Regions from separate parts of the Shinella sp. genome, predicted to be linked through region 1. Evidence: riboswitches for the same ligand, from Rfam matches in the RefSeq annotation. Region 1 holds a riboswitch; each other region holds the start of a gene.
The links. Region 1 has a riboswitch for cobalamin ahead of nrdH (glutaredoxin-like protein NrdH). Riboswitches for the same ligand answer to the same signal wherever they lie in the genome.
Positions count from the first base shown of each region.

Region 2: it holds a riboswitch for cobalamin, as region 1 does, so the genes downstream of both, ACT6VE_RS03490 (CbtB domain-containing protein) here and nrdH (glutaredoxin-like protein NrdH) in region 1, are expected to answer to the same signal.
Region 3: it holds a riboswitch for cobalamin, as region 1 does, so the genes downstream of both, bluB (5,6-dimethylbenzimidazole synthase) here and nrdH (glutaredoxin-like protein NrdH) in region 1, are expected to answer to the same signal.

Region 1 is NZ_JBQVPI010000011.1:176,383-186,748, reverse strand. It holds gene ACT6VE_RS20510 (DUF1852 domain-containing protein) at 1-354, shown strand, start outside; gene ACT6VE_RS20505 (methionine synthase) at 382-1,410, shown strand; gene ACT6VE_RS20500 (flavin reductase) at 1,437-2,060, shown strand; cobalamin riboswitch at 2,173-2,391, shown strand; gene nrdH (glutaredoxin-like protein NrdH) at 2,640-2,870, shown strand; gene nrdI (class Ib ribonucleoside-diphosphate reductase assembly flavoprotein NrdI) at 2,890-3,297, shown strand; gene nrdE (class 1b ribonucleoside-diphosphate reductase subunit alpha) at 3,297-5,483, shown strand; gene nrdF (class 1b ribonucleoside-diphosphate reductase subunit beta) at 5,498-6,487, shown strand; gene ACT6VE_RS20475 (cation-translocating P-type ATPase) at 6,618-9,419, opposite strand; gene ACT6VE_RS20470 (acetate/propionate family kinase) at 9,678-10,366, shown strand, end outside.
Region 2 is NZ_JBQVPI010000001.1:746,017-756,382, forward strand. It holds gene ACT6VE_RS03480 (cobyric acid synthase) at 1-1,044, shown strand, start outside; gene ACT6VE_RS03485 (peptidoglycan-binding domain-containing protein) at 1,192-3,330, shown strand; cobalamin riboswitch at 3,410-3,774, shown strand; gene ACT6VE_RS03490 (CbtB domain-containing protein) at 3,822-3,998, shown strand; gene ACT6VE_RS03495 (CbtA family protein) at 4,011-4,802, shown strand; gene cobU (bifunctional adenosylcobinamide kinase/adenosylcobinamide-phosphate guanylyltransferase) at 4,804-5,328, shown strand; gene cobW (cobalamin biosynthesis protein CobW) at 5,333-6,382, shown strand; gene cobN (cobaltochelatase subunit CobN) at 6,605-10,366, shown strand.
Region 3 is NZ_JBQVPI010000001.1:895,337-905,702, forward strand. It holds gene ACT6VE_RS04220 (diguanylate cyclase domain-containing protein) at 1-1,277, shown strand, start outside; cobalamin riboswitch at 1,339-1,561, shown strand; gene bluB (5,6-dimethylbenzimidazole synthase) at 1,607-2,299, shown strand; gene ACT6VE_RS04230 (DUF2865 domain-containing protein) at 2,292-3,386, opposite strand; gene ACT6VE_RS04235 (phytanoyl-CoA dioxygenase family protein) at 3,661-4,725, shown strand; gene ACT6VE_RS04240 (ABC-F family ATP-binding cassette domain-containing protein) at 4,871-6,457, shown strand; gene ACT6VE_RS04245 (glutathione S-transferase family protein) at 6,492-7,199, opposite strand; gene ACT6VE_RS04250 (winged helix-turn-helix transcriptional regulator) at 7,310-7,672, shown strand; gene ACT6VE_RS04255 (NADP-dependent malic enzyme) at 7,688-10,009, opposite strand; gene ACT6VE_RS04260 (UDP-2,3-diacylglucosamine diphosphatase) at 10,245-10,366, shown strand, end outside.

The DNA.
Region 1 (10,366 bases):
AAAATGGGGCTGCAGGTTCGCTTCTTCATGCCGCCGAATAGCGTCGCGCCTTTTGCCCTCTATTTTCTCGGCGATCTGCTCGACGATTACACCAATCTCGAGCTGATCAGCACCATCAGCACGATGGAGACGTTTCAGAAGATTTATCGGCCCGAGATTTACAACGCCAACTCCTCGGCAGGGGCCTGCTATCAGCCAAATCTGAAGCACCAGGATTATTCGCTGACGCGTATTGTCTACGATCGTGAAGAGCGCAGCCGGCTCGCCGTGGTGCAGGGGAAATTCGCCGAGGAGCACTTCATCAAGCCGTACAAGACGGTTCTTGAGCAATGGTCTGCCAATCACGCCTTTTGACGAACCAAAAACATAAGGTAGCCCAACATGAAAAAACTGTTGCCCACGTCAACCGCCGGTAGCTTGCCCAAACCCTCGTGGCTTGCAGAACCTGAAAAGCTCTGGTCGCCCTGGAAGCTGCAAGGCGAGGAGTTGCTCACGGGCAAGCAGGATGCGCTGCGGCTTGCGCTGGACGATCAGCAGCAGGCGGGCATTGATATCGTCAGTGATGGTGAGCAGACCCGCCAGCATTTCGTCACAACCTTTATCGAGAACCTCGACGGGGTCGACTTTGAAAAGCGTGAAACGGTCAGGATCCGCGATCGCTACGATGCGAGCGTGCCGACGGTCGTGGGTGCCGTGTCTCGCCAGAAGCCGGTATTCGTCGAAGATGCCAAATTCCTACGTCAACAGACCAAGCAGCCGATCAAATGGGCTCTGCCGGGTCCGATGACCATGATCGATACGCTTTTCGACGGCCACTATAAAAGCCGGGAAAAGCTGGCCTGGGAGTTCGCCAAAATCCTCAATCAGGAGGCCCGGGAACTGGAGGCCGCCGGCGTCGACATAATTCAGTTCGACGAGCCCGCCTTCAACGTCTTCTTCGACGAGGTGAATGATTGGGGCGTCGCGACCTTGGAAAAGGCAATCGAAGGCCTCAACTGCCAAACCGCGGTCCATATTTGCTACGGATACGGCATCAAGGCCAACACGGATTGGAAGAAGACCCTGGGGTCCGAGTGGCGGCAATATGAGGAGACGCTCCCCAAATTGCAGAAATCCAGCATCGGTATGATCTCGCTGGAATGCCATAACTCTCACGTCCCAATGGATCTTATCGAACTTGTTCGGGGCAAAAAGGTGATGGTGGGGGCCATCGACGTAGCATCCGACATCATTGAAACCCCAGAGGAGGTCGCCGCTACCCTTCGAAAAGCACTCCAGTTTGTCGATGGCGAGAACCTTTGCCCTTGCACCAATTGCGGCATGGCGCCTCTCTCGCGCCGGGTAGCGCGGGGCAAGCTGAATGCTCTGAGCGCGGGCGCAGAAATCGTCCGAAAAGAGCTCACGGCTTAGTGCCGGCTGGGTATCCAGAGGCCGGCATGACTATGGTGGATCACCGCTTCGACCCTGTCGACAAGGCGACGTTTCGCGACGGCATGTCGCGCCTCGGCTCGGCGGTCAACGTCGTCACCACCATATCTAGCGGCACGCGTTACGGCTTTACGGCCTCGGCGGTCTGCAGCGTTAGCGACACACCGCCGACACTTCTCGTCTGTATCAATCGTGCGAGCTCCTGTTTTCATGCCTTCGAAAACGCGGCGCACTTTTGCGTCAATACATTGATGCCGGGCCACGAGTGCATCTCCGACCATTTCGGCGGGAAAACGTCGACGGAAGACCGTTTTTCCGTCGGCGATTGGGAAGTCGGGCTCACAGGTGTACCTGTCCTGGCCAACGCTTCGGTCAGCTTTGAATGCGGCCGCATCAGCAGCGTTGACGAAGCGACCCATCACGTATTCTTCGGCCGCGTCATCGATATCCGTCAGAACGATCAACGGGCGACGCTGCTCTATTGCATGCCTACCTCCATGCCTAGACCACACGAGGGCTCAGTCTCGAGGACCGGAGATAGGCTTGCAGTCTACACTGGGCCGCCAGTGAGCCTTCATACGAAGGCTAAATTGGTGCCTATTGTGCAGGGTCGGACCACCGAGTTCCGATAAGAGGCTAGGGTTACAGGGCCTGACCGAATGTGGAGGGACTACCGCGCTACCCAATCCCCAGCCTTTTCTTGGCTCAACACTCATAGTCGTTGACGAAAAGTTCTCCTCATCTACTATATATAGTGTTCGAGGTTCTTCCGATTCGCGTCGGAAGCTAAGACGGGAATACGGTGCGCCAGGTCCAAGATGGGCCAGGCAATGCCGGAGCTGCCCCCGCAACTGTGAGCGACGAGCATCCGCTCGGTAACCACTGAGGCCCCAAAGCCTCGGGAAGGTGAGATGGATGTGATGACCCGCAAGCCAGGAGACCTGCCTCAAACGAAAACGTCCACGGGCGGGGTGTCCGGAAGGTCGCGTAATGGTGCGGGATGTCTCCGCGCCTGCGCTTCCCCGAACAGTCCGCATGAACCACTTCGGGGTGAAGTCCTATGAGTTCGAGTTTTTATCCATGTCGACGCGAGTGACGGGCGCTTAAGCGCGACCGGCGGCTTTCTTTTGCTGCTTTCAAACCAGTTTTTGCCCGGATATCGGCGGATGTCCGAATGCTTTCGCACGCCTATTCCATACGAGGGGACGACCATGACCATCACCGTTTACAGCAAGCCCGCCTGCGTTCAATGCACTGCTACCACCCGGGCGCTCGACCGCCAGGGCATCGACTACACGATCGTCGACGTTTCAGCTGATGCCGAAGCTTACGAACTGGTGCAGGGCCTCGGCTATCGTCAGGTACCGGTGGTGATCGCGGGTGAGCAGCATTGGGCCGGTTTCCGTCCGGACATGATTAGCGGTCTGTCTGCTGCTGCCTGATTTGAGGGGCCTGAACGTGATGGGTGGTCTCGTCTATTTTTCCACCAAGTCGGAAAACACCCGCCGTTTTGTCGGCAAGCTGGGCCTCGAGGCCCGGCGCATCCCGATCAATAGCGATGAGCTTCTCGACGCCGATGCCCCTTACGTTCTGATCGTCCCGACCTATGGCGGCGGCGAGCAAAAAGGCGCGGTTCCGAAACAGGTGATCCGCTTTTTGAATAACGCGGACAACCGGAAGAACATCCGCGGCGTGATCGCCGCCGGAAACACCAATTTCGGCGCAGCCTTTTGCAGCGCCGGCAATATCATATCCGCCAAGTGCCAGGTGCCTTTTCTCTACAAGTTCGAGCTTCTGGGCACGCAGGAAGATGTCGATCAGGTCAAACACGGATTGGAACGATTTTGGACGCGACAAGCAATTCTGTAATGCGGGATGCAAGCGAGGCTCCGCTCGAGGCCGTGGCCCATTCGGGCGGCAAGGCCGTGATCAAAGGTCCAGACGCCGCACTCGATTACCATGCATTGAACGCCATGCTGAACCTCTATGACGAGGACGGCAAGATCCAGCTCGACCGGGATCGGCAGGCGGCCAAGCAGTATTTTCTGCAGCACGTCAACCAGAACACCGTGTTCTTCCATAACCTGCGGGAGAAACTCGATTACCTTGTCACCGAAGGTTATTACGAACGGGAGGTTCTGGACCAATATTCTTTCAATTTCGTCCGCGACCTGTTCGATTACGCCTATGACAAGAAGTTCCGCTTCCCGACCTTCCTTGGTGCATTCAAATATTACACCAGCTACACGCTGAAGACGTTCGACGGAAAGCGTTATCTTGAGCGCTACGAAGACCGCATCTGCATGGTCGCGCTGACGCTTGCGCGCGGCAATGAACAGCATGCCCGCAACATGGTCGACGAGATCATCGCCGGCCGTTTTCAGCCGGCCACGCCGACCTTCCTCAATGCCGGCAAGAAGCAGCGCGGGGAGCTCGTGTCGTGCTTTCTACTGCGCATCGAGGACAATATGGAATCGATCGCCCGCGGGATAAATTCGGCGCTGCAGCTTTCCAAGCGCGGCGGCGGCGTTGCCTTGTCACTGACCAATCTTCGCGAGGCGGGCGCGCCGATCAAGCAGATCGAAAACCAGTCCTCCGGCGTCATCCCGGTGATGAAGCTTCTAGAAGACAGTTTTTCCTATGCCAACCAGCTCGGCGCGCGTCAGGGCGCAGGTGCGGTTTATCTCAACGCTCATCACCCGGACATCATGCGCTTCCTCGATACCAAGCGCGAAAATGCCGACGAAAAGATCCGCATCAAAACACTGTCGCTGGGCGTCGTCGTGCCGGACATCACCTTCGAACTCGCCAAGAACAACGAGGATATGTATCTGTTCTCGCCCTATGACGTGGAGCGCGTCTATGGCGTCGCCTTCAGCGAGATTTCCGTTACGGAAAAATACGAGGAGATGGTCGCCGACAGTAGGATCAAGAAGAAGAAGATCAAGGCACGCGAGTTCTTCCAGGTGATCGCCGAAATCCAATTCGAAAGCGGCTACCCTTATATCATGTTCGAGGATACGGTGAACCGCGCCAATCCGATCGCCGGGCGCATCACCATGAGCAATCTCTGCTCGGAAATCCTGCAGGTCAGCGACGCCAGCACTTACACGGCCGATCTGTCCTACGATCACATGGGCAAGGATATTTCCTGCAATCTCGGTTCGCTCAATATTGCCAACGCAATGGATTCAGACGATTTCGGCAGGACGATCGAGACATCGATCCGGGCACTCACGGCGGTTTCCGAGATGAGCAATATCACCTCCGTGCCTTCGGTTGCCAAGGGCAACGAAGACAGCCATGCGATTGGCCTCGGCCAGATGAACTTGCACGGTTATCTCGCCCGCGAGCGCATCTTCTACGGTTCGGACGAAGGCGTCGACTTCACCAACATGTATTTCTACACCGTGACCTATCACGCCATCCGCGCCTCGAACCGGCTGGCGGTCGAGAAGGGTAACAGCTTCAAGGGTTTCGAGAACTCGAAATATGCTTCAGGTGACTACTTCGACAAATACACCGAACAAGAATGGATGCCCGCGACCGAGCGCGTCACCGAACTGTTCGAGAAAGCCGGCATCCACATCCCGACCCAGCAAGACTGGTCAAACCTGAAAGCTGCCGTCATGCAAGGCGGGCTTTATAACCAGAACCTGCAGGCCGTGCCGCCGACAGGCTCGATCTCCTACATCAACCACTCGACCTCCTCGATCCACCCGATCGTCTCGAAGATCGAGATCCGCAAGGAGGGCAAGATCGGCCGCGTCTATTACCCGGCCGCCTTCATGACCAACGACAATCTCGACTACTATCAGGACGCCTACGAGATCGGCCCGGAAAAGATCATCGACACCTACGCGGCGGCCACCCAGCACGTCGATCAGGGACTATCGCTGACGCTGTTCTTCCGCGATACGGCGACGACCCGCGATATCAACCGGGCGCAGATCTATGCCTGGAAGAAGGGCATCAAGACCATCTATTACATCCGCCTTCGCCAGATGGCGCTGACCGGCACGGAAGTGCAGGGCTGCGTATCCTGCGCACTCTAACGCCGGTGAGCCACATGAATATTCAAGTGAAAACTAAAAGCCAGGAACCCGCAGCCGCCATCCGCGCCATCAACTGGAACCGCATCGACGACGACAAGGATCTCGAGGTCTGGAACCGTCTGACCAGCAATTTCTGGCTGCCGGAAAAGGTGCCGCTGTCCAACGATATTCCGTCTTGGGCGGCGTTGAAAGCCAACGAGCAGCAATTGACCATCCGGGTCTTTACCGGCCTTACCTTGCTCGACACCATCCAGAACGGTGTTGGCGCGGTGCGGCTGATGGAGGATGCGGTCACCCAGCATGAGGAGGCCGTGCTGTCCAACGTCTCGTTCATGGAGGCTGTGCACGCGCGTTCCTATTCCTCCATCTTCTCAACGCTTTGCTCGACGTCGGATGTCGATGATGCCTATCGTTGGTCGGAGGAAAACGAATTCCTGCAGCGCAAGTCGGCGCTGATCATGGAGCAGTATGATAGCGGCGATCCGCTGAAGAAGAAAATCGCTTCGGTCTTCCTCGAAAGCTTCCTGTTCTATTCCGGCTTCTATCTCCCGATGTACTGGTCCAGCCGGGCAAGGCTCACCAACACCGCCGATCTCATTCGCCTGATCATCCGCGACGAAGCGGTGCATGGCTACTATATCGGCTACAAGTTTCAGCGCGCCGTCGAGCTTCTGCCGGAGGCAAAGCGACAGGAGATCAAGGATTTCGCCTTCGATCTGCTGCTCGAACTCTACGACAATGAAACGACGTACACCGAAGCCTTGTATGATGATGTCGGGTTGACGGAGGACGTCAAGAAATTCCTGCACTACAATGCCAACAAGGCGTTGATGAACCTTGGTTATGAAGCCTTGTTTCCGGCCGAGGCCTGCAAGGTCAACCCGGCAATCCTGTCCGCGCTCTCACCCAATGCCGATGAGAACCACGACTTCTTTTCTGGCTCGGGATCATCCTATGTCATCGGCAAGGCGGTGGCGACGGAAGACGAGGACTGGGACTTTTAAGTCTCTGACCTCGCTGGCAGTTCTCGTGAGATCGAATTAGAAATTAGCGGGGTTGAGGGTTCGACTCCGCTCAAGGCGACGATTTCTTGTTGGCTTGTCGGGTGTTGTGCGGCTGGGTAGGTGACTTGTCTCATCTGCCCCAGCGCCGAAGCACCCATTTGCGGACCTCGCCGAACCAAAGGACGCTGCTGCCGATGGCCACGCAGACGAGCCACTGTTCAAGCGGCAGGGGGACTGTCCCGAACGCCACGTTGAGCGGTCCGAAATTGACGACCGCAATCTGGAGTAGCACTGACAGTCCAATGGCTGCCCACAGCCACCGATTCGTAAACAGATGGCGGAAAGCACTGGTCGTCTCAGAACGTGCGTTGAAGCAATTGAATAGCTGGGCAAGAACCAGGACAGTGAACCCGGCAGTTCGAGCCTGATCAAGGCTCTGCGAACCTTCAATCAGCCCACCCGGCAGGTAAAGATCGATGGTGAGAAGCGTGGCTAGCGCCATTACGAGGCCGATTGCGATCACTCCTCGCCACATGCGCGCGTCGATGGCGCGCTCGTTCACCTTGCGAGGCGGACGCCCCATCACATCGTCGGTTTCCGGGTCGATGCCCATCGCAAGCGCGGGGCCGGAATCAGTGACCAGATTGATCCAAAGGATCTGGGTGGCCAGCAACGGCAGCACCAACTCGCCGCCAACGTCACCCAACCCGATCATGCCAGCTCCGACGACGCCCAAGAACACGGTCAGAACCTCGCCCATGTTGGACGACAGCAGATAGCGGAGGAACTTGCGGATATTGTCGAAGATGGCGCGCCCTTCGCGCACCGCCTCGACGATGGTAGCGAAATTGTCGTCGGCCAGTATCATCTTGGCCGCCTCCTTGGTGACCTCCGTGCCGGTGATCCCCATGGCAACGCCGATGTCCGCGGCCTTTAGCGCCGGAGCGTCGTTGACGCCATCGCCAGTCATGGCGACTACGTTGCCGTCTGCCTGAAGCGCATCGACGATGCGCAGCTTGTGGACGGGCGCCACACGGGCATAGACCGAGGTGGCCCGTACCGCAGCCGCGAAACCCGCATCGTCCATGGCGTCCAGTTCGGCTCCGGTCAGTGCCTTTGTTCCGTTCTCTACAATGCCCAACAGAGCGGCGATGCGCGCCGCAGTGCGTGGATGGTCGCCGGTGATCATCATAACCCGGATGCCGGCGCGGCGAGCCTGCGCTATCGCGACCGCCGCTTCCTCGCGCGGCGGGTCGATGATGCCAACAGTGCCGACGAAAATCAGGTCGTGCTCCAGCGTTTCGCTGGATTGCGGGTCTTCATCTGCTTCCAGCGGCCGATAGGCGACCGCCAAAGTGCGCAGCGCCTCGTCCGACAGACGCTCGACATCGGCGTGCGCACGGGCACGCTGTGTCTCGTCGAACGGGGCCACGTCCATGCCAATTCGGATGCGATTGCAGTGCTGCATCAACACGTCGGGCGCGCCCTTAGAGATGAGGATACGTTCGCCGCCATGCTCGTGGTCGAGCTCGATGGTCGACATCATCTTTCGGTCGGAACTGAACGGAATCTCACCGATGCGTTCGAAGCGTCGCTGGCGTCGGTCCTCCACTCCGAGCTTGCGCTCCGCCACAAGAAACGCGGCTTCGGTTGGATCGCCCTGAATCTCCCAGGCTCCGTCTTCAGTCTGCCGCAAGGCAGCATTGCCAGCCAGGCTGCCTCCGCTCAGAACGACGATCTGCTCGGCGCGAAGCGCTCCTTCGGGCGCTTCGCCGCCCTCGATCTCCAGGCGGCCTAGCGGCGCATAACCAACGCCCGTAACGCGGCTGCCGCCCGACGCCGTCATGATCCGCTCGATCGTCATCTCGGAGCGCGTCAGCGTGCCGGTCTTGTCAGAGCAGATGACGGAGGCCGAGCCGAGGGTCTCCACCGACGAGAGTGTCTTGACCACGGCGTTGCGTTTGGCCATGCGCTGGACGCCCAGCGCCAACACGAGAGACAGAATGGCCGGAAGACCTTCCGGAACCGCCGCGACTGCCAGCGATACTCCCAGCAACAGCACGGTAATGACGTCGGACGGGCTTTTTATGTCAGATACCAGCAGCACCGTGGCGACCACGATGACGGCGATGACGACGACGGCAATGCCCAGCATGCGTCCGATCAGCGCCACCTCCTTCTGAAGCGGTGTCTGCTGCTCCACGGTTGCGTCGAGCATGGTGGCAATAGCGCCCATCTCGGTCTGCATGCCGGTAGCGGTGATGACGGCGCGACCGGTCCCCTGAACGACCGCAGTGCCCTTGAAAACCATGCAGCGCCGCTCGGCGAGCGGGGCCTGGCTATTTAGAGCGGCGGCGTCTTTCAAAACGGCCTCGCTTTCGCCGGTGAGCGATGCTTCCTGCACACGAAGGCTCGCCGAGAGCAGAAGCCGACCATCGGCGCCAACGGCGTCGCCTTCTTCAAGCAGCAGGATGTCGCCCGGGACCAGCTCGGCGCTCGGGATGCGCCTTCGCTCCCCGTCGCGCAGCACTGAAGAAGTCACAGCCGTCATCCGCGCCAGCGCTGCGACGGCGTTCGCGGCCCTTGCTTCCTGCACGAAACCGAGAACGGCATTGGCCATCACGACCATGGCGATGACTAGCGCGTCCACGGGCAACCCCTCGCGGCCCTCGATGGACCACGCCAAAAGGGCTACAATGATCGCGCCGAGCAGCAGATAAACGAGCGGGTCCCGAAATTGTCCAAGTACGCGTCGCCAGGCGGGCATCGGCGATACCGCCCGTAGTTCATTGAGGCCAAATTCAGTCCGGAGCCTCGCCGCCTCCGACCTGCTCAGGCCGCTCTCGGCATCGCTGCCCAACTCTCGCGCTACAGCTTCGCCTGACAGTAGCGAATAATCATCGAGTGAATAAGACCGACTTTGTTCGTTCAAAAGCTTATCCTTGCCCTGCCGGCTTAACTCACGCCCTGCGCGGTGGTCACTGTAGCCAACAAAGTTGTCTAAGGCTCCTCATTCCTCGCGTAGATTGAACACGGCAGTTTCATTCAGGTGTGCTATGGGTTTGCTTCCAGCCGGACGGTCACCATCACCCCCTGTGACGACGCGAAGTCAGCGGCCGTGACCATGTCAGGTTGGTGATGGGGAAACCCCAGCGACACTGCTGAGCCGAACTGGTTTGAAAGGCGCGTTGTGAAAATACTTGTGTTGAACTGCGGCAGCTCCAGCCTGAAAATCGGCGTGTTCGAGATTGCAGACAAGGCGACCGAAATATTCAAAGCGACTTACGAGAAATTTGAGGCCGGGAGCTGTTCCTACAAGATTACCAAGGATGGTGCGACAGAAACCGGGCAAGCGCCAATGGGCGACATTGCCGGCGCCCTAGGTGCCCTTCCGCAAATTCTTGATGGTCACGGAGTTACAGAACTGCAGGCGGTCGGCCACCGGATCGTCCACGGGGGTGAAAACTTCAAAACGACAGCAGTGCTTGACGAAACGACGGTTGCGGCGATCGAGGCGCTGACGCCATTGGCGCCGCTACACAATCCCGCAAATCTGCTGGCTGTGCGCATTGCGAAAGAAGTCTGGCCGAACCTGCCCCAGGTCGCGGTCTTCGACACGGCGTTTCATGCCACCAATCCGCCGCGTGCAACGACTTACGCCGTGCCGAAGGCTTGGCGCGATGCTGGTTTGCGGCGCTTTGGGTTTCATGGCACGTCGCACAAGTATGTGGCTATGCGCGCCGCGGAGGAGATTGGCGAACCGCTGCGTGATCTCCAGATCGTCAGCGTACACCTTGGTAACGGTGCCAGTGTCTGTGCGGTCAACCGCGGGGAGAGCATAGACACGTCGATGGGCATGACACCGCTTGAGGGACTGGT
Region 2 (10,366 bases), on a different contig from region 1:
AATCTCCGCGCAGGGGACATCGCCAATATGGGGTTTGCGACGCGCGCCGACGTGCCCGTCGTGCTCGTTGGCGACATCGATCGTGGCGGCGTGATTGCCTCGCTCGTCGGCACCCATGCCATCCTGCCGGACGAAGACTGCCGCATGGTCACCGGCTACATCATCAACAAGTTTCGCGGTGACGTCTCGCTGTTCGACAGCGGGATCACGGAGATTGGCCGCTTTACCGGCTGGCCATGTTTCGGTGTCGTGCCCTGGCTGAAACAGGCGGCGCGCCTGCCGGCGGAAGATTCCGTCGTGCTGGAGCGGCTTGCCAAGGGGGGCGAGGGCGCGCTGAAAGTGGCGGTGCCTGTCCTGCCGCGCATCGCCAATTTCGATGATCTGGATCCGCTCGAGGCCGAGCCGCAGGTGGACCTTGTCTTCGTGCGCCCCGGGGAGCGCATTCCAAACGATGCCGGTTTGGTCGTCCTGCCGGGATCGAAATCCACCATCGCGGATCTGCGCGATTTCCGGGCAGCGGGCTGGGACAAGGATCTCGCCCAGCATATGCGCCGCGGCGGCCGCGTCATCGGCATTTGCGGCGGCTATCAGATGCTGGGCCACCGCGTCACGGACCCGCTCGGCATCGAGGGGAACGAGCGGGAGGTTGAAGGCCTTGGCCTGCTCGCGGTCGAAACGGAGATGGCGCCGGAAAAGACCGTGCGCAACAGCACGGCGCACTCCCTGCAATATGATGTGCCGTTGGATGGCTACGAAATTCATCTCGGCAAGACCACGGGGCCGGATACGATGCGTCCCTCCGTCAGCATCGACGGGCGTGCTGATGGTGCCGTTTCGGCCGATGGCCGGGTGATGGGCACCTACCTGCACGGCCTTCTGTCCAGTGACGCCTACCGGGCAAAGCTGCTTGCCGATTTCGGCATCGAGGGCGGCGGTTTCGATTATCGAAAGAGCGTCGACGAGGCGCTGGATGGTGTCGCGGCGGAACTGGAGGCTGTTCTCGATCCGGTCTGGCTCGATGGCCTTTTGGGCGTCGCTGATTAAACTGCCCTTCTGAAACGTACAGCCATCGGGTTCCTTCGCCACCGGTCTGCCGCACCAAAGTTGCGCCAGAATTCGGTGCGAGGAGTGACGGAAATCCGCCCGGTCATCGGGCTTTAAGCCTTTGCGCGCTCCGAAAGGGTGAGACATATGGGTTCTGGACCTCTCGCACGATCCGTTCTGGTGAGATGCGGCCTTGCAAGCCTCGTCGGGCTGTCGCTTTGCGGCCTGCCGGTGGTCGCCTTTGCCCAGACGACGGGCAAGGAAGCGACGAGTGCGGGAAAACGCTGGGAGGAGGAATTCGCCCTCTGGCAGAAGGTTTCCGGCGGCAGCGACGTCACGCAGTACGAAGGCTACCTGAAGACATATCCGAACGGCACCTTCGCCTCGATGGCGCGCCTGCGCATTGCCGAATTGCAGGCCAGCACCAAGGCCAAGCCGGTAACCGGGAGCTCCGAGCAGGCCGGTGCCAAGGCGAAGGCGGACGAGGCTGCGGCTGCCGAAAAGGCGAAGGCCGAGGAAGCCGAACGTGCAGCCGCCGACGCCAAAAAGGCTGAAGAGGATGCCCAGAAAGCTGCGGAAGCGGAAAAGGCCAAGGTCGATGCGGAAGCGGCACGCCTGAAGGCCGAGGCCGAGGCGAAGCAGGCCGAAGAGGAAGCCCGGAAGGTCGCCGAAGCGGAAAAGGCGAAAGCCGATGCGGAAGCAGCACGCCTGAAGGCGGAGGCCGAGGCGAAGCAGGCCGAAGAGGAAGCCCGCAAGGTTGCCGAAGCGGAGAAGGCGAAAGCCGATGCGGAAGCGGCACGCCTGAAGGCCGAGGCTGAAGCGAAACAGGCCGAAGAGGAAGCGCGTAAGGTCGCCGAAGCGGAGAAAGCAAAGGCTGATGCGGAAGCGGCACGCCTGAAGGCCGAGGCCGAAGCGAAGCAGGCCGAAGAGGAAGCGCGCAAGGTCGCCGAGGCGGAAAAGGCCAAGGCCGAGGCGGAAGCAGCGCGCTTGCAGGCGGAAGCTGAGGCGAAGAAGGCGGAAGAAGAAGCCGTTGCCCGCCAGCTCGCCGAGGAAAAGGCGGCTGCGGAGGAGAAGGCACGGGTGGAGGCTGCCGCTGCTGAGAAGGCACGCGCCGAAGAGGCTGCCCGCCTGAAGGCCGAAGCGGATGAGAGGGAAGCCGCCGCCCGCAAACTCGCCGATGAAAAGTCTGCCGAGGCCGAGCGTCTGAAGGCAGAGGCGGAGGCTGCGGCTGACAAGGCCAAGACGGAAGAGGCTGCCCGGCTGAAGGCTGAGGCTGCGCGTGCGAAAGCCGAAGAGGCTGCCGCTGCGGAAAAGGCGCGTGCCGAAGAGGAGGCCGCCGCCCGTCGCGAGGCCGATGCCAAGCGTGTCGAGGTTGAGAAGGTGGCTGCTGCCGAAAAGGCGCGGATCGAAGAAGAGGCCGCTGCTGCCCGCAAGCTTGCGGAAGAGAAGGCGGCCGAAGTGGAGAAACTGAAGGCCGAAGCCGCCAAGGCTGCGGCGGATGCCGAGGCGAAGGCCACCGAAGCAGCCCGCCTTGCCGACGAGGCGGAAAAACGCGCCGAAGAGGCTGCGGCCGCAAAGAAGCAGGTTGAGGCTGAAGACGCCGTAGCTGCGGCCCGCAAAAATGAAGCGCAGGGTGCCGAGACGAAGGACCGGGGCCTCGCCGTGGAACAGGCCGATGCGGCGAAGCGCGAGGAGGAAACCTTCCGGAAAGCCGTGCTCGACGGTTCGGCAGATGCTTTCCGCGACTATCTCAGGGCATATCCGAATGGCCGGTTCCTCGCGGATGCCCGCGAACGGCTTTCGACGCTTGCCGATGCCGCGCGCCAGGAAACACAGGAAACCAAGCCGAAGCAGGAGACGGCGACCACGGAAACCGAGCGCAAGATTGTCGAGGAGCCGGTCATCGATTCGCGCGAAGCCTATATGGAGCGCTCGACCCGTGTGCAGGCGCAGCGCTGGTTGAGCGTTCTGGGCTTCAATACCTATGGCGCGGACGGCGTGTTCGGTCCGCGTACCCGCTCGGCGATCGCGTCATGGCAGGGCACGTCCGGCTATCGCGCTGACGGCTACCTGTCGCGTGCGCAGTTTCGTGAACTCCGGCAGGCCGCGCAATATGCTCAGGCTCGTCAGAATCGCCAGCGCCAGCAGCGCCAATATCAGCAGCGTCAGTATCAGCAGGACTATGACGTGCTGGAAGGCCCGGTCGATGGCTACTATGAGCGCTATAATGGCGACGACGGCTATTACAACAATGGCGGTGGCATGGTGATCATCCCCGGCTATTGAGTTTGCGACGACCGGACGGCGGTTTCAGCACAGGTGATGCCGCTGCCGGTCGATTGACTTCACGGGACGGGAAGCATAATCATCCGCAGTATTGGATGGTTCCCGGATCCGGAAACGGATCGGGGAGTAAATGGGAATGTGACGCGGTGGACCCAATTAGGGCGCTGCAATCACGGCCGACCCCGCGACTGTAGAGTGGCGAGGAACGTTCATCCGGTGGGAGGGATTTGTGTGGAATGAGGCAATCGTGCTTCGCGCCACACCGAGAAAACCAACCGGAAAAGCCACTGGGTGGCATTGCGATAAGCAAAGGCTCGGACGCCTCTTTTTCTACGAATCGTCCACCTTTCGTGATGCTGATACCCGGGAAGGTGAGAGCGATCCGCAGGCGTGAAAACGCCGGACGCCACGAGCCAGGAGACCTGCCAGCCGATGAGGGCATATCGCCCGACCTGGGGAGGGGCTTCCCCAACGCCTGCACGGAGGTTGTCATGGCTGTTTCCGCTACGTCTACTGTTACCCTTTCCGCAAACGACCGCCTTGTCGCGGGCGTTTTCGCATTGCTGCTCGGTGCCTTCCTCGTTTTCAGCGCCGGCCTGGCCAATTCGGCCGTGCTGCACGATACGGCGCACGACACCCGTCACTCCTACGGCTTTCCCTGCCACTAAGGAGTTTTTGACATGATCGTTCGTTATCTCCTGGCCGCCCTGGTGGCCGGGCTGTTCTCTGGCGTGCTGATGACAGCCGCCCAGGAGGCGCGAGTCGTGCCGCTCATTCTTCACGCAGAAGAATTCGAAGGCGGCGCCGAAGAAACCGCACCGGCAACCGACGGCACGACACCCACCACGGGTGGTGCCGCCACGACGCAGGAGCATTCCTCGCTCGGCGCTGCCATTCTGGACGTCGCGTCGTACCTGTCGCCGGTTTCCGTCGCCTATGCCCATGAGGGCGAGGAGCACGAGGAAGGCGGCATCATGTTCGGCATGAGCCGTTTCTCCGGCACACTTTTGGCCAACCTCGTCACCGGCACCGGTTTTGCGCTTCTGCTGGCGGGCTTCAGCCTGGTTTCAGGACACCCGATCACCGTTGCGAATGGTGCGCTTTGGGGTGCCGCCGGCTGGCTTGCGGTGCATATGCTGCCCGCCATTGGCCTGCCGCCGGAACTTCCGGGTTTCCCGGCCGCGGATCTCGGTCAGCGCCAGACCTGGTGGATTGCGACCGTCCTGCTCTCGGCCGGGGGGCTCTATCTCCTGTTCCTGAAGCAGGGCATCGTCGCCAAGATCGCCGGTATCGTGCTTATCGCGGCGCCGCAGGTCTACGGCGCGCCGCAGCCGAGCGACATTTCCAGCAACGTTCCGGCTGTTCTCGGTGCCGAGTTCGCGGTTGCGGCACTCGCCACGACGCTGTTCTTCTGGATCGTGCTCGGTCTCGCGTTGGGCTTTGCCAACGAGAAAGTCGCCAAGGCTGCCTGATATGACGCAAAAATCGCCCGGGGCCGTCCTGGTTCTGGGCGGTGCGCGTTCCGGAAAATCCGCTTTTGCCGAAAGGCTGGTCGCCGAGACCGGCCTTTCGCGTCACTATATCGCCACCGGCCGCGCCTGGGATGATGAGATGCGGGAGCGCATCGCCAGACACCGGGAAGATCGCGGAAAGGGGTGGGAAACCCACGAAGAGCCGCTTGCACTCGCCGCGCGCATAAAAGATGTGGCGCGTGAGGATCGGGCGGTGCTCATCGATTGCCTGACGCTTTGGGTCACCAACCTGATGCTGGAGGAACGCGACATCGCCGCCGAATTTGCCGGCCTCATCGAGGCCATCGCGGCGGCGCCGGGTCAACTGGTCTTCGTGTCGAATGAGGTCGGTCTCGGCATCGTACCGGAAAACCGCATGGCGCGTGACTTCCGCGACCATGCCGGGCGGCTGCACCAGCTGGTCGCCGCCCTCGTGCCAAATGTTTATTTCGTTGCGGCCGGACTGCCGCTGAAAATGAAGGGTTGAGCCTATGCTGCAACAGAAAATCCCCGCCACCGTCATCACCGGCTTCCTTGGTGCCGGCAAGACGACGCTGATCCGCAACCTGCTGCAGAATGCCGGCGGAAAACGCATCGCGCTGATCATCAACGAGTTCGGCGATCTCGGCGTCGATGGCGACGTGCTGAAGGGCTGCGGCGCGGAAGCCTGCACCGAGGACGACATCATCGAACTCACCAATGGCTGCATCTGCTGCACCGTCGCCGATGATTTCATCCCGACCATGACGAAGCTGCTGGAGCGCGAAAACCGCCCGGACCATATCGTCATCGAGACGTCTGGCCTCGCTTTGCCGCAGCCGCTCATCGCCGCCTTCAACTGGCCGGAAATCAAGACGCAGGTGACGGTCGATGGCGTCATCACAGTGGTCGACAGCGCTGCCGTCGCCGCCGGCCGCTTTGCCGATGACCATGACAAGGTCGATGCGCTGCGTGTCGAGGACGACAACCTCGACCACGAAAGCCCGCTGGAAGAGCTGTTCGAAGACCAGTTGACCGCCGCCGACCTGATCATCCTCAACAAGACGGACCTGATCGATGCCGCCGGCCTTCAGGCCGTGCGTGACGAGGTCACCTCCCGTATCGCCCGCAAACCCACGATGATCGAGGCGAAGAACGGTGAAGTCGCCGCCGCCGTGCTGCTCGGCCTCGGCGTCGGCACGGAAGACGATATCGCCAACCGCAAGTCGCACCACGAACTGGAACATGAGAACGGCGAGGAGCACGACCACGACGAATTCGATAGTTTCGTCGTGGAACTCGGCGCCATCGCCGATCCGGCCGCCTTCACCGAGCGCCTCAAGGGCGTGATCGGCGAACACGACGTGCTACGCGTCAAGGGTTTTGCCGACGTGCCCGGCAAGCCGCTACGCCTGCTCATCCAGGCCGTCGGCAGCCGCATCGATACCTATTTCGAGCGCGCCTGGAGCCCGAGCGAAACCCGCGGCACGCGCCTCGTCGTCATCGGCCTGCACGACATGGACGAGCAAGCCGTGCGCGCCGCCATCGCTGCGGCGGTGTGATTTCGGCATGAGCATGCGTCGATACCCCCCTCTGGCCTGCCGGCCATCTCCCCCACAAGGAGGGAGATCGGCGAAGGGCGAGGCCTGTGCTCGATCAGCATCGTCAGGAATGGGTAAGGCTTCGCGCCATCTGATCTCCCCCCTTGTGGGGGAGATGTCACGAAGTGACAGAGGGGGGTATTCCCTTGTCGCCGCGGTACGCCAGCAAACAGGAGGCGCCGCATGCATCTCCTGCTAGCCCAGAAAGGCACCATCGCCGACGGTAAGGAAGCAATCGACCTAGGCCAGACACCGGGCGATATCCTTTTTCTCTCCGCCGCCGATACCGAACTCGCCTCCATCGCCGCCGCCCACCGGGCGCGTAGTACCGAGACGCGGTTGCGCCTTGCCAGCCTCGCGGCGCTCTCGCATCCGATGTCGGTCGATACCTATATCGAGCGCACGGCCCGTCACGCCAAGCTCATCGTTATCCGTGCCCTCGGCGGCGCCAGCTATTTCCGTTATGTGCTGGAAGCGTTGCTGGCGACGGCGGTTGCCAATGGCATCAAGCTCGTAGCGCTGCCCGGCGACGATCGGCCGGATGAGGGGCTGGCTCCCTTCAATCGCATCGATGACGGGGATCGTCAGAGCCTCTGGACCTATCTGAACGAGGGCGGAGCCGACAATGCGGAGCGCTTCCTCGCCTATGCGGATGCACTGGTCTTCGGCAGAGAGACGCCGGAACCGGCGATGCCGCTGGAAAAGGCTGGCATCTGGTGGCCGGGGAAGGGTGTCGTTGATCTGAAAACGTGGCGAGCGCTGTCCGGAAATGTTGCGATCCCTGCAGGGCTCGAACCCCCGACCGCAGCCATCAGCTTCTACCGCGCGTATGTCCAAAGTGGCGAAACCCGCCCCGTGGAAATGCTGATCGAAGCGCTTGCCGCCGAGGGCGTTCGCGCTTTGCCGATCTTCGTCTCCAGCCTGAAAGAGCCCGTTTCCATGGAAACGGTGCGTGCGGCCTTTGCCGACATTCGGCCCGAGGTCGTGCTGAATGCCACGAGCTTTGCAGTCTCTGCGCCGGGCGCAGGCCGGAAACCCACCGTGCTTGACGAGACGGGCGCGCCTGTCCTGCAAGCGATTTTTTCCGGCTCGTCGCGCGAGGCGTGGGAGGCATCGGGGCAGGGGCTGACGGCGCGGGATCTCGGCATGAACGTTTCGCTGCCGGAGGTGGATGGCCGGGTGCTGTCCCGCGCCGTCTCCTTCAAGGCGGCGGCGCGCTACGACGAGCGCGTCGAGACGAACATCGTCAGCCTCGATCCGGTCGAGGACCGCATCCGCTTCGTCGCAAAACTTGCCGCCGGCTGGGCGCGGCTGCGGCGCGCGATGCCGGCTGACCGCCGCATCGCGATCGTCATGGCGAATTACCCGAACCGTGACGGTCGTCTCGGCAACGGCGTTGGCCTCGACACGCCGGCCGGCACGATTGAAGTGCTGCGTGCCATGGCAGCGGAGGGCTACGCGGTGGCCGACCTGCCGGCCGATGGTGATGCGCTGATCGCGCATCTAATGGCCGGGCCGACCAATGCGGCAAACGACGGTCGTGAAATCCGCGAAACACTTTCCCTGAATCATTACAAAGTGTTCTTCGCCGGGCTTCCCAAGTCGATTCAAGCCGAGATGACAGCCCGCTGGGGTGCGCCGGAAGAAGATCCGTTCGTCACGGGCGACGTATTCGCGCTGCCGCTTGCCCGCTTCGGCGAGACGCTCGTCGGCATCCAGCCGGCGCGTGGCTACAATATCGATCCGAAGGACACCTACCATTCGTCGGATCTCGTGCCGCCGCACGGTTATCTCGCCTTCTACGCCTTCGTGAGGCAGCATTACGGTGCCCATGCCATCGTTCACATGGGCAAACACGGCAATCTCGAATGGCTGCCGGGCAAGGCGCTGGCGCTTTCCGAAGCGTGTTATCCCGAAGCCGTGCTAGGCCCCGTGCCGCATCTCTACCCCTTCATCGTCAATGATCCGGGCGAAGGCACGCAGGCGAAACGCCGCTCTGCCGCCGTCATCATCGACCACCTGACGCCGCCGCTGACGCGGGCCGATACCTATGGGCCGCTGAAGGACCTGGAAGCGCTGGTCGACGAATATTACGAGGCTTCCGGCGGCGACCCGCGGCGCATCAAGCTGCTCACGAGACAAATCCTCGAACTGGTGCGCGACATCGGTCTCGATCGCGATGCCGGCATTGCCAAATCCGATGGCGAGGAGGCGGCGCTGCAGAAGCTCGACGCCTATCTCTGCGATCTTAAGGAAATGCAGATCCGCGACGGCCTGCACGTCTTCGGCGTGTCGCCGGAGGGACGGCTGCTGACCGATCTGACGGTCGCGCTCGCTCGTGTGCCGCGCGGCCTTGGCGAGGGCGGCGAGGCGAGCTTGCAGCGGGCGATTGCGGCGGATGCGTTGGCCGGGACGATGTTCGACCCGCTCGATTGTGTCGCCTCCGATCCATGGAACGGTCCGCGCCCGGAAATCCTTGCCCACCAAACCGACGCCCCGTGGCGCAGCAACGGCGATACGGTGGAGCGCATCGAACTTCTCGCAGCCCGTTTGGTGGACGGCACGCTTGCTTGTCCAGACGTCTGGCATGCCACAAGCACCGTGCTCGACGTGATCGACAGCACCATCCGTCCCGCCATTGCCGCCTGTGGTCCGGCAGAGATTGCAGCCTTGATGCGCGGCCTTGACGGGCGCTTCATCGAGCCCGGCCCTTCCGGCGCACCGACGCGTGGCCGGCCGGACGTGCTGCCGACGGGGCGTAATTTCTACTCCGTCGACAGCCGTGCCGTGCCGACGCCGGCCGCCTGGGAACTGGGCAAAAAATCCGCCGAACTGCTCGTCACCCGGTACGCGCAGGATCACGGCGAATGGCCGACATCCTTCGGCATCACGGCCTGGGGCACATCCAACATGCGCACCGGTGGCGACGACATCGCGCAGGCAATGGCGCTGATCGGCGTCAAGCCGACCTGGGACATGGCATCACGCCGTGTCACCGGCTTTGAGATCATTCCGCCGGCGGTTCTTCGCCATCCGCGCGTCGACGTGACGCTGCGCATCTCCGGCTTCTTCCGCGATGCCTTCCCCGAACAGATTGCGCTCTTCGACCGCGCCGTGCGCGCCGTCGGGGCGCTTGAGGAGGACGATTCGGACAACCCGATCGCCGCCCGTATGCGGGCCGAGGCTGCGGCGCTGGCTGCTGAAGGCGTATCCGAGGGGGATGCGATGAAGCAGGCCGGTTTCCGCATCTTCGGCGCGAAATCCGGTGGCTATGGCGCTGGTCTGCAAACCATGATGGACGAAGGCCTCTGGACCGAGCGCGGCGACCTTGCCGAAGCCTGGCTTGCCTGGGGCGCGCACGCCTATGACGGCAATGGCGACAGCGTGCCGATGCGCGAGCGGCTCGAGGCACGCATGAAGAGCCTGCAAGCCGTGGTCCAGAACCAGGACAGCCGCGAGCATGACCTGCTCGACAGCGACGAATATTACCAGTTCGAAGGCGGCATGGCCGCGGCGGTGGAGCATCTTTCCGGCCAGCAGCCCGTCATCTACCACAACGACCTGTCGCGCCCGGAAAAACCGGTGGTGCGCACGCTGGAGGACGAGATCGGCCGCGTCGTGCGTGCCCGTGTGGTCAATCCGAAATGGATCGACGGCGTCATGCGTCACGGCTACAAGGGCGCCTTCGAGATCGCCGCGACGGTGGATTTCATGTTCGCCTTCGCCGCGACCACCGGGGCCGTGAAGGATCATCACTTCGAGGCCGCCTATCAGGCCTATGTGCTGGACGAACGCGTGCGCGATTTCCTGATGCAGAAGAATCCGGCGGCACTCGCCGAAATGGCGGCGCGCTTTGCCGAGGCGATCGACCGGAAGCTCTGGACGCCCCGCTCGAATTCGGCGCGCTTTGAACTCGATATGCTAGGCGCCCGCAAGGCGTCCTGA
Region 3 (10,366 bases), on a different contig from region 1:
GGGACAAGACGTTCAACGAACTGGCGGACGGCATGCCGGACGACACTTTCGTGCGCGATCAGATGCGGGACTGGATGTGGTCTGATTTTGGCTTTTCCTGGATGATCTTCACCTCGCCGGATGGCGAGAAAGTGCTCGGCGTACAGCGCGGCGAAAAGGTTTCCGAACGCAAGGCCCGTGAAAAGTTGCACTGGGTAAGCGATCTAACCCGTAAGGCGGAGCGCGCCTATCGCGAGGCGCTGTCGCCCGATCGCGGCGGCTGGCAGGTCGCCGGTGGCAAGGCGGACCCGGACCTGCTGACACCGGCGTTACCTGAAATCCACGTTTCCGGCATGCGCTTGATCGACCGGGTGATGAGCATCGTCGTGGTGCAGGCGGTTGTTCCCAAGACGCTTTACATTCCTGCAAGCCGGCTCGAGCCGACGCTGCTGATCACCGTAAAACCCGTCTCGCAGAAGATGCTTGCGAGTACCGAGCGGCGCCTCGGCCTACGCGATCTTGGTTTCACGCCGATCGTGACGCAGGAGCAGGGGCTCCTTATGACGCCGGTTGGCGGCGATGCCTACAACCCGATGGTCACCTCCTGGCGGCCCAACATGCCAGGGTCCTTCGTGTGGCGCTCGGCGTTGCCGCAGATCGCGTTGTTCGTGCTGGTCTTTGCCGGCGTTATGCTCTTCGTCACCTTGCGCTTTTCCGCGCTTGTCAGGGCGCTCCAGCGCAGCGAGACGAAGAACGCCTTCCTGGCGCGGCACGATCCGTTGACCGGGCTCAAGAACCGTAGCGGCTTTGACGAGGAAGTGTCGCGCGCCATCAGGAAGGGCGAAAACAGGCCCTTCACGATCCTCGCGCTCGACCTCGACCGGTTCAAGGCGGTCAACGACCGACATGGACATGCGGCGGGGGATGCGGTGCTCCAGGCGGTCGCTCGACGTTTCTCTGATCGTGTCGGCCAGTACGGTTGCGTCGCCCGTCTGGGGGGTGACGAATTTTCCGTTCTGCTGACGGGCGAGCATAGCCGCGAGCACCTCGTGGAGCTTGCCGCCAGTCTCGTGCTGGATACGCAGATCCCGATCGCCTATGACGGACAGCTTCTCCTGATCGGCGGTAGCGCCGGCATCGCCCAGTTCCCGCACCATGGCAAGACTGTGCACGACGTCATGGTCATGGCCGATGCCGCACTTTATGCAGCCAAGAACGGTGGCCGCAACCGTGCGGTCCATGCTGGAGATATCGACAGCGTGGAGATTGCGGATGTCGGCGAGGCCCGCGCCGCCTGACGCTTGCCGCATACGGGCAGGTCTGCGGCGCAGGAAGACTTGATCGCATCGCCAGGTCATGCGCATATCGTTCCCGTCAGGTGCCCGCTTTTGCGGGAGAATCGGGAATCCGGTGCGGGCTTGAAAAGCCCAGGCCCGGAACGTGCCCAACGCTATGACGGGGATGGCGCGCACCGTAAAAGCTTGAATCGATTCAGGCTTTTGCCACTGGTTGTTCAACCGGGAAGGCAGGTGCTTGCCGCGCGACCCGAAGTCAGAAGACCGGCCTGGCAAGATAGACCGAACCGCGTGGACGGCGGCAGGTTGTACGCATTGTTGGGGAGAAAACGATGCGAACAGAACCGTGGGACCCTCTGGTCCAGGCGGGCGCCTTTTCTTGCAAGGACAGGCAAGCCGTCTATCGTGCCATCGAAACGCGCCGCGACGTGCGCGACCAGTTCCTGCCCGATCCACTGCCGGACGATCTCGTCGGCCGTCTGCTGCATGCCGCGCACAGCGCGCCGTCCGTCGGCTTCATGCAGCCGTGGAATTTTCTCAAGGTGCGCAGCGAGACGACCCGGCGGCGGGTACATGCCGCATTTCAAAAAGCCAATGCCGAGGCGGCGGCGATGTTCGAAGGCGAGCGGCAGGGACAGTATCGCGCCCTGAAGCTCGAAGGCATTCTCAAGGCGCCGCTCTCGATTTGCGTGACCTGTGATCCGACGCGCGGCGGAACGGTGGTGCTGGGGCGCACCCACAATCCGCGCATGGATGTCTATTCCACGGTCTGCGCCGTGCAGAACCTCTGGCTCGCAGCGCGGGCGGAGGGGGTGGGCGTCGGCTGGGTCAGCATCTTTCACGATAGCGACGTCCGGGACATCCTCGGCATCCCAGAGCATATCGAGATCGTCGCCTGGCTTTGCGTCGGTTTTGTCGATCGACTCTATGCCGAGCCGGAGCTTGCGGTGAAGGGGTGGCGGCAGCGCCTGCCGCTGGAAGAACTGGTGTTCGAGGAGCGTTGGCCGGAAACCGGCGTCAGTTGACGCCAGCATCGGCCGGACGGCCGAGGTCGATGGCGGATTGGTTTGCCGGCAGGAAGACCGGGCCGACCGTGCGCACCTTGCTGGTCGCCGGATCGTAGTCGCGTTCCTCGATCGTCACCGGCGTCTTGATCGCTGTTTCCGCCTTTTTCGGCAGGGTGTCGATCCTGGTGATCGAGCCACCGTCGTCGCCGTTCGATGCCTGTGCGGGGTCGCCCTTCAGCGCCTTCTCGCGCTTGATCATCTCCTGGTAATAGGCCGAGAGATTGCAGCCGCAGGCGCCGGGCTTGGAAAGGTCACGCGTGCGGTAGGAGAAGGCGTTCTGCAGCTCGTAATAGGGACGGCCGGTGACCGTCGAGGTCATCTGGTCGGTTTCCTGCCCGTTCGTCATTGACTGGTAGAAGAGTTCGGTCTCCGTCTGCGGGCACATCATGCTGCAGACTTGCTGGTCACGCCGAAAATCGAGCGGCGTGGCGCCTGAGGAAATCGGGAAGAAGCCGCCGTCGCAGGTGCGCACGCAGACGGTGCGCAGGTTGCCGTGGCCAGTGCTGCCGCCAAGCGAGCGCAATTCCAGCCGCCCGCTGCCATCCGGCATGGTGCCGAGCGGCAGGCTGTGTGTTTCATCGGGCGTGCGCAGCGTTTCGGTCGCCGCGACGGGCATCACTTTTGCTTCGTCGTTGCAGCCGTTCGTCTCAAACGAGGCGAGCAGACGTTTGCGCTTGCCGTCGTTGGACGTGCCACCGGAGAATTCGCGGCGCTTCCTGTCGAGAATCTGGAGATTGCGCTCCATCTTGCCGATGACCGATTCCAGCGTGTCGCACGCCTCTGCGTTCGGTCCACCGACGACGATGATGCTGCCGCCAGAGCAGCCGAGGCGGCGCTGGTCGCCCTTGGCCTTGCGAAGCTGGATGTTCTGGCGCGCGATGGCGCCGGCATATTTGCGGGCGCTCGACGTATCGACCAACACGCGTGGCAGGTTGGCAAGCTCGGCCTGGATGCGCTCGCACACGTTCGCGGCCGCCGTGCCGCCGAAGAATAACAACGGCAGGCCGGTAGCAACGGCAAAAAGAAGACTGGCGCGTCTTTTCAAGTCGTCGATCCCATGAATGTGCGTTTGAGCGGCAATCCCACCGCATATGCAGGCCTTATCATAGGCTACCGGGGGGGAAGCGCAACGCGCTCCCGCATTTGTGATTAACGCGCAAGGGAAACATGATTTTAAAACTCAGCTTCTAGGCCGGGCCGCGTAATTGATCTCCCCCGAGGCTTGGTGTAGCACTCTCGGCACATACAACAGCCGGTTTGCGCGTTTCTCGCGCAGTCGCCCTCAAGGCGCGAAGCCGGCCCCTTGCAGGCAGGTGCACATGCGGATTTCGTCAGTTTTGCTCAGTCCTCTCTACGCGCTTCAGGTCGCGTCCGGCGCCAAATCCTTTGCCGACAACCCCATCATCGGCAGCAAATGGCTGAACAGGAAGGGCCTGCACGAAAAGCGCGTCTCGCTCGCCATGCGCATGGCCGCCTGGCGCCGGACCAAGCTGGAAACAACGGTCGCGTCGGAATATCGCCGGCAATATGCCGAGAACGGCTTCGTGAAGATCGAGAACTTCCTGTCCCCCGAGGATTTCGCCGCGGCCACCCGCGAACTCGCCGAGCGTGATTTCGAGCGCTACGACATGAAGCAGGGCGCCACGGTGACCCGCCGCGCGATCATCGACGACAGCGATCTGGAAAGCCTGCCGGGCTTCAAGGCGGCGCGCAATGACCCGCGGCTCACCAATCTGCTGCGCTATGTGTCCTCCCATGCTGGCCAGCCGCTGCTCGTCGTCCAGGTGGTGATGGCCCTGCCGTCGGTCATAGCCAAGGGCTCCACCGATCCGCAGACCGCCCTGCACAGCGATACGTTCCAGCCGACGGCCAAGGCCTGGCTCTTCCTGCGCGACGTCAACGAGGAGGACGGCCCCTTTGCCTACGTGCCTGGCTCGCACGAGATGACGCCGCAGCGCACCGCCTGGGAGCGTCGCATCAGCGAAAATCCCGATGCTATCGAAAACATCTATTCCGCCCGTGGCTCGCTGCGCATCATGCCCGATGAGCTTGGAGCGCTCGGCTATGGCCAGCCGGTCAAGATGACCGTCAAGGCCAATACGCTGATCGTCGCCGACACGCATGGTTTTCATGCGCGCAGCCCGAGCTACAAGACGACGACGCGCATCGAGATCTATGGCTCGCTGCGCCGCAATCCCTTCCTGCCGTTCACCGGCCTGCACCTCGCGTCGCTACCGTTCATCGCCTCCGGCATGAACCGGCTGATCATTTCGGCGATGGGCCTGCGCGGCAAGCTCGGGCTCAAGGGATCGCCCTGGCATCCCGCCGGCAATGGCAAGGCGGACGAGTGGTCGAAGCGGCTGGATCAGCCGCCGGCGGCCTGAGCCTTTCGAACTGCCGAACCGGCCTCGGGCTTGCAAGCCGGTCGGTTCGGCCCTAAATCTCCGGCATCGTCAATGCTGACCGGCTGGTGCACCATGGAATTCAACCCGAACACAAATCGACTTCGTTTTGTTCTCGGGGATTACCATGCCTGCTTCCATCACACTTTCCAAAATCACGTGGTCCACGCCTGACGGCCACATCCTCCTTTCCAATCTCGACCTGAGCTTCGGTGCCGAGCGCGCCGGCCTTGTCGGCCGCAATGGCGCCGGCAAGACGACGTTGCTGAAGCTCGTGACCGGCGATCTTGCGCCACAGGCCGGCACCGTCACGGTGGACGGCACGCTCGGCCTGTTGCGCCAGAGCGTGCAGGTTGCGGCGGATGAGACGGTCGCAAGCCTCTTCGGCATCGTCGAGGCCCTCGATCTGCTTGACCGTGCAGAGCGCGGCGAGGCGGACGCCGATGCCCTTGCCGATGCGGACTGGACGCTGGAGACGCGGCTTGCCGCAGCTCTTGCCCGTGTCGGTCTGTCTGCCGAACCGGGCACGCGGTTGACGGCGCTTTCCGGCGGGCAGCGCACACGCGCGGCGCTTGCGGCCCTCATCTTCAGCGAACCGGATTTCCTGCTGCTCGACGAGCCGACCAACAATCTCGACCGGGAAGGGCGCCGGGCGGTCATCGACCTGCTTGCGAGTTGGCGGGCAGGCGCGATCGTCGTCAGCCACGACAGGGAGCTGCTCGAAACGATGGACGCCATCGTCGAACTGACAACGCTAGGCGCCGCGCGCTATGGCGGCAACTGGAGCGCCTATCGCGCCCGCAAGGCGCTGGAGCTTTCGGCCGCGCACCGCGACCTCGCTGGTGCCGAAAAACAGGCCACGGAGGTGGCGCGGAACATGCAGGCCATCGCCGAGCGCAAGGCGCGCAAGGACAGCGCCGGACGCCGGAAGAAGGCGCGGGGCGATATTCCCCGCATCATGCTGGGCGCCATGAAGGAGCGCAGCGAGTTGACGAGCGGAGCCAATGCCCGCCTTGCCGAAAGCCGGCAGGGGCAGGCCGCCGAGGCGGTGACGGCGGCGCGCGAGCGCATCGAAATCCTCCAGCCGCTGACCGTTGCCGTTCCGTCGACCCATCTGGCCACTGGCAAGACGGTGTTGAAGATCGAGAATGTCACGGTCGGGTATGCGCCAGATCAGCCGGTGCTGCGCGATCTTTCCCTGGTGATCACCGGGCCCGAGCGGATCGCGGTGACGGGGTCGAGCGGTTCCGGGAAGACGACGCTGCTTGCCCTCGTCACCGGCCAGTTGCAGCCCTGGCAGGGGAGCGTGCGGGGCTTTACCGACGTCGCCATGCTTGATCAGAGTGTGAGCCTGCTCGATCCATCGCTGTCGATCCGCGACAATTTCCGGCAGCTCAATCCCGGCGCGGATGAAAATACCTGCCGCGCGGCACTGGCGCGTTTCATGTTCCGCGCAGATGCCGCCTTGCAGATTGTCGGCAGTCTCAGCGGCGGGCAATTGCTGCGCGCGGGCCTCGCCTGTGTGCTTGGCGGTGGCACACCGCCGGCGCTGCTGATCCTCGATGAGCCGACGAACCATCTGGACATCGATTCGATCGAAGCGGTGGAGGCGGGGCTGCGCGCCTATGACGGCGCGCTCCTTGTCGTCAGTCACGATGAGCCGTTTCTGGCGGCGATCGGCATCACGCGTCGGGTGGAGCTCGTGGCTGCATGAGCGGAAGGCCGGGCTTTGGCCCGGCCTTCCGCGATCAACTGCGGCCGAAACGCTCGATCACCTCGGCGAGCGGGATATGGCCTTTGAAAGCGCCAGAGCCAGCTGGCGTTTCACCGGCTTCCAGCGCCGTAGCGAAGTTGACCGCCGGGTTTGCTTCCAACAAGCGACGAACCTTTTCGATGCGCGGCCAGCGGCTTGCCGGTGCCACCTCGTGATAGTCTAGCCAGCGGGCGACGCCGATGAGCACCCCGTCCGCCAGCGTGGGATGCTCGCCCACGAGGTAGGGTGTGTCGCCGAGCATGGCCTCCAGCTTGTCGTGCCGCTCGATGACGCCTTTACGTCCATATGTCTGCAGCGACTGCTGCAGCACAGGGTCCGGCGTCTCCATCTCCAGCGCCGACCAGAGCGGGCTGAAGGCACCGGTAAAGCCGGTGTTGAGGTAGGCCATCAGCTGGATCATGCGATCGGCTTCGGGCGCGGTGGGGGCGAAGCTGATGCGCCGTTCCGTGTCGCGCGCGGCGAGCCATTGGGCGATCGCCATGGTTTCGGTGATGACGCGGCCGTCATCGGTGACGAGGGCCGGCGTCTCGTGCCGGGCGTTGAGACGGGCATAGGCGGGGTCGCGCATTTCGCCCAGCATGTCGACGCGGCAGAGCCTGTAGGGCTTGCCGAGCCATTCCAGCGCGGCGACGAGGCCCATGGAGCTTCCGGCGGGGAAGCCGTAGATGAGGATCGGTTCCAATGTTGTTCTCCGTGATTTCTGTTGACCACGCTGCGCAGCGACACTGGACCTAAGCCTTGCCCGCCCCCATGTAAATTACGCACATTTTTGTCACCACGCCGGAGCCCGCGATGAAAGATCTCGTTTCCCGTTGCCCGATCGAGGAGGTCATGCAGGTGCTGGGCGGCCGGTGGCCGACGCTGCTGATCTACTATCTGAAGGATGGCACCAAGCGTTTCAGCGATCTGCGACGCGACAATCCGACGGTCTCGCATCGCATCCTCACGCTGGAATTGCGTAAGCTGGAAAAGGCCGGCTTGGTCGAGCGCACGGTCTTTGACGGTTATCCGCTGCGCGTCGAATATGATCTGACGCCTGCCGGCCTCACCCTGATGCCGCTGATCGATGCGCTGGGCGACTGGTGGGAGGGGCATGACGGCGCCCGCCCGGCGCCAAAAACGAAAACGGCCGCCGAAGCGGCGGCCGTTTCGTAAGGCAGGCCTTTCCGATCAGATCGAACCGTCCGGATAGGAGGCTTCGACGACGGCAAGGGCGGCCATGTTGACGACGCCGCGCGAGGTGGCGGACGGCGACAGGATGTGGGCGGGCAGGGCGGCGCCAAGCAGGATCGGGCCGACATGCAGGCTGTCCGTCATCGTCTTGACCACGCCGAGCGTGATGTTGGCGGCGTCAAGGTTCGGGAAAACGAGCAGGTTTGCTTCGCCCGTCAGCGTCGAATTCGGCATGACGCGCTGGCGTAGCGCCTCGGAAATGGCGGCATCGCCGTGCATTTCACCGTCAGCCTCGAGGTCCGGATCCGTCTCCCGCACAAGCTCCATGGCCCGTCGCATCTTGAAGGCGCTTTCGGAATCGCGTGAACCGAAATTCGAGTGCGAGACGAGGGCGGCGCGCGGCGTGATGCCGAATCGGCGGATTTCCTGCGCCGCCATCACCGTCATCTGGGCGACCGCTTCGGCGGTCGGCTCGCAGGTGACGTAGGTATCGGTGAAGAAGGTGGCACCGCGCTGCGAGATGAGCAGGCTGAGTGCCGAGAAATCGAGCACGCCGTCCCTCTTGCCGATGATCTGGCGCACATCGCGCAGATGCCGGGCATAGCGGCCTTCGACGCCGCAGATCAGCGCGTCGGCTTCGCCACGCTTGACGGCGAGCGCCCCAATGACCGTCTGGTTCGTGCGCACGATGGTGCGGGCAGCTTCCGGGTTCACGCCCTTGCGGCCGACGATGCGGAAATAGTCGTCGACATAGTCACGGTAGCGCGGATCGTCCTCCGGGTTCACCACCTCGAAATCGACGGTCGGGCGCACACGCAGGCCATACCGCTTGAGGCGCGCTTCGATGATGTGCGGGCGGCCGATGAGGATCGGCTTGGCGATATCCTCTTCCAGCAGCACCTGGGCGGCGCGCAGCACGCGCTCGTCCTCGCCTTCGGCGAAGATCACGCGTTTCTTTTCTGCCTTCTTCGCGGCGGCGAAGATCGGCTTCATGATGAAGCCCGAGCGCCAGACGAAGCGGTTCAACTGATCGAGATAGGCGTCGAAATCGGTTATCGGGCGCGTGGCAACGCCGGTTTCCGCCGCCGCACGGGCAACGGCCGGCGCGATGCGCAGGATGAGGCGCTGGTCGAAGGGCGAGGGGATCAGGTAGTTCGGGCCAAAGCTCGGCGTGTCGCCGGAATAGGCGCGGGCGGCAACGTCCGACACTTCCTCGCGGGCAAGCGCTGCGATCGCCCGGACCGCCGCCATCTTCATCTCCTCGTTGATCGTGCGCGCACCGCAATCGAGCGCGCCGCGGAAGATGTAGGGGAAGCAGAGGACGTTGTTGACCTGGTTGGGGAAGTCCGAGCGGCCGGTGCAGATCATCGCGTCAGGGCGGGCGGCGCGCGCTTCTTCCGGCATGATTTCCGGCGTCGGGTTGGCGAGCGCCATGATCAACGGCCGTTCGGCCATGCGGGCGAGCAGTTCCGGCTTCAGGACACCGGCGGCCGAAAGGCCGAGGAAGACGTCGGCGCCGTCGATGCTTTCGGAAAGCTGGCGCTTGTCCGTCTCCTGTGCATAAACGTCCTTCCATCGGTCCATCAGCACTTCGCGGCCCTTGTAGACGAGGCCTTCGAGATCGTGCACCCAGATGTTCTCGACCTTGGCGCCGAGCACGACGAGCTGGTTGAGGCAGGCGAGTGCCGCGGCGCCGGCCCCGGAGGCGACGATCTTGGCGTCAGCCAGGGCTTTTCCAGCCAGTTCCAGACCGTTCAGCACTGCGGCGGCGACGATGATCGCCGTGCCATGCTGGTCGTCGTGGAAGACGGGGATGTCCATCTTTTCGCGCAGCTGGCGTTCGACTTCAAAACATTCCGGCGCCTTGATGTCTTCCAGGTTGATGCCGCCGAAGGTCGGCTCCAGCGCCGAGACAACGCTGACCATCTCGTCGACGGTCGGTGCGTCGATCTCGATGTCGAACACGTCGATGCCGGCGAATTTCTTGAAGAGGACCGCTTTGCCTTCCATCACCGGCTTGGAAGCGAGGGGGCCGATATTGCCGAGGCCGAGAACAGCCGTGCCGTTCGATACGACGGCGACGAGGTTGGCGCGCGCCGTATAGTCGGCGGCCGTGCTCGGATCGTCGCGGATGGCAAGACACGGGGCAGCCACGCCGGGTGAATAGGCGAGCGCCAGGTCGCGCTGGTTGCCGAGCGGCTTGGTGGCAGTGATCTCGAGCTTGCCGGGGCGGGGGTAACGGTGGAAGAAGAGGGCCTGTTGGTCGATGTCGCCGCTTGCCGGACCGTCCTGCGTCCTCGATTTATCACCCGTGCTCATAGTGCTCCCTGCCATATGCTGTTTTCGTTGCGGCCATTCCTGACACGAAACCGCCGCGACGTGAAGTTTTCGGAACATTCCATAAAGCCGCATTCATCGACCTGTGCAATGCCTATTTGCGGATCGAAAATGCATAGGTGTGTCATCAATCTGAAACAGGAGTCTGGTTTTCAACGGTATGAAAGCCGCCCTTCATGACGATGTTCGCGGCGGCCGGCCACCCGGAGAACCACGCATGACTGTGACCCCCGCTGACCCGAACATTCGCTACTTCCGTACGCTGTTCATCTCGGACGTGCATCTGGGATCGAAGGCAGCCAAGGCGGACTTTCTGATCGACTTCCTGCGGCATCATGA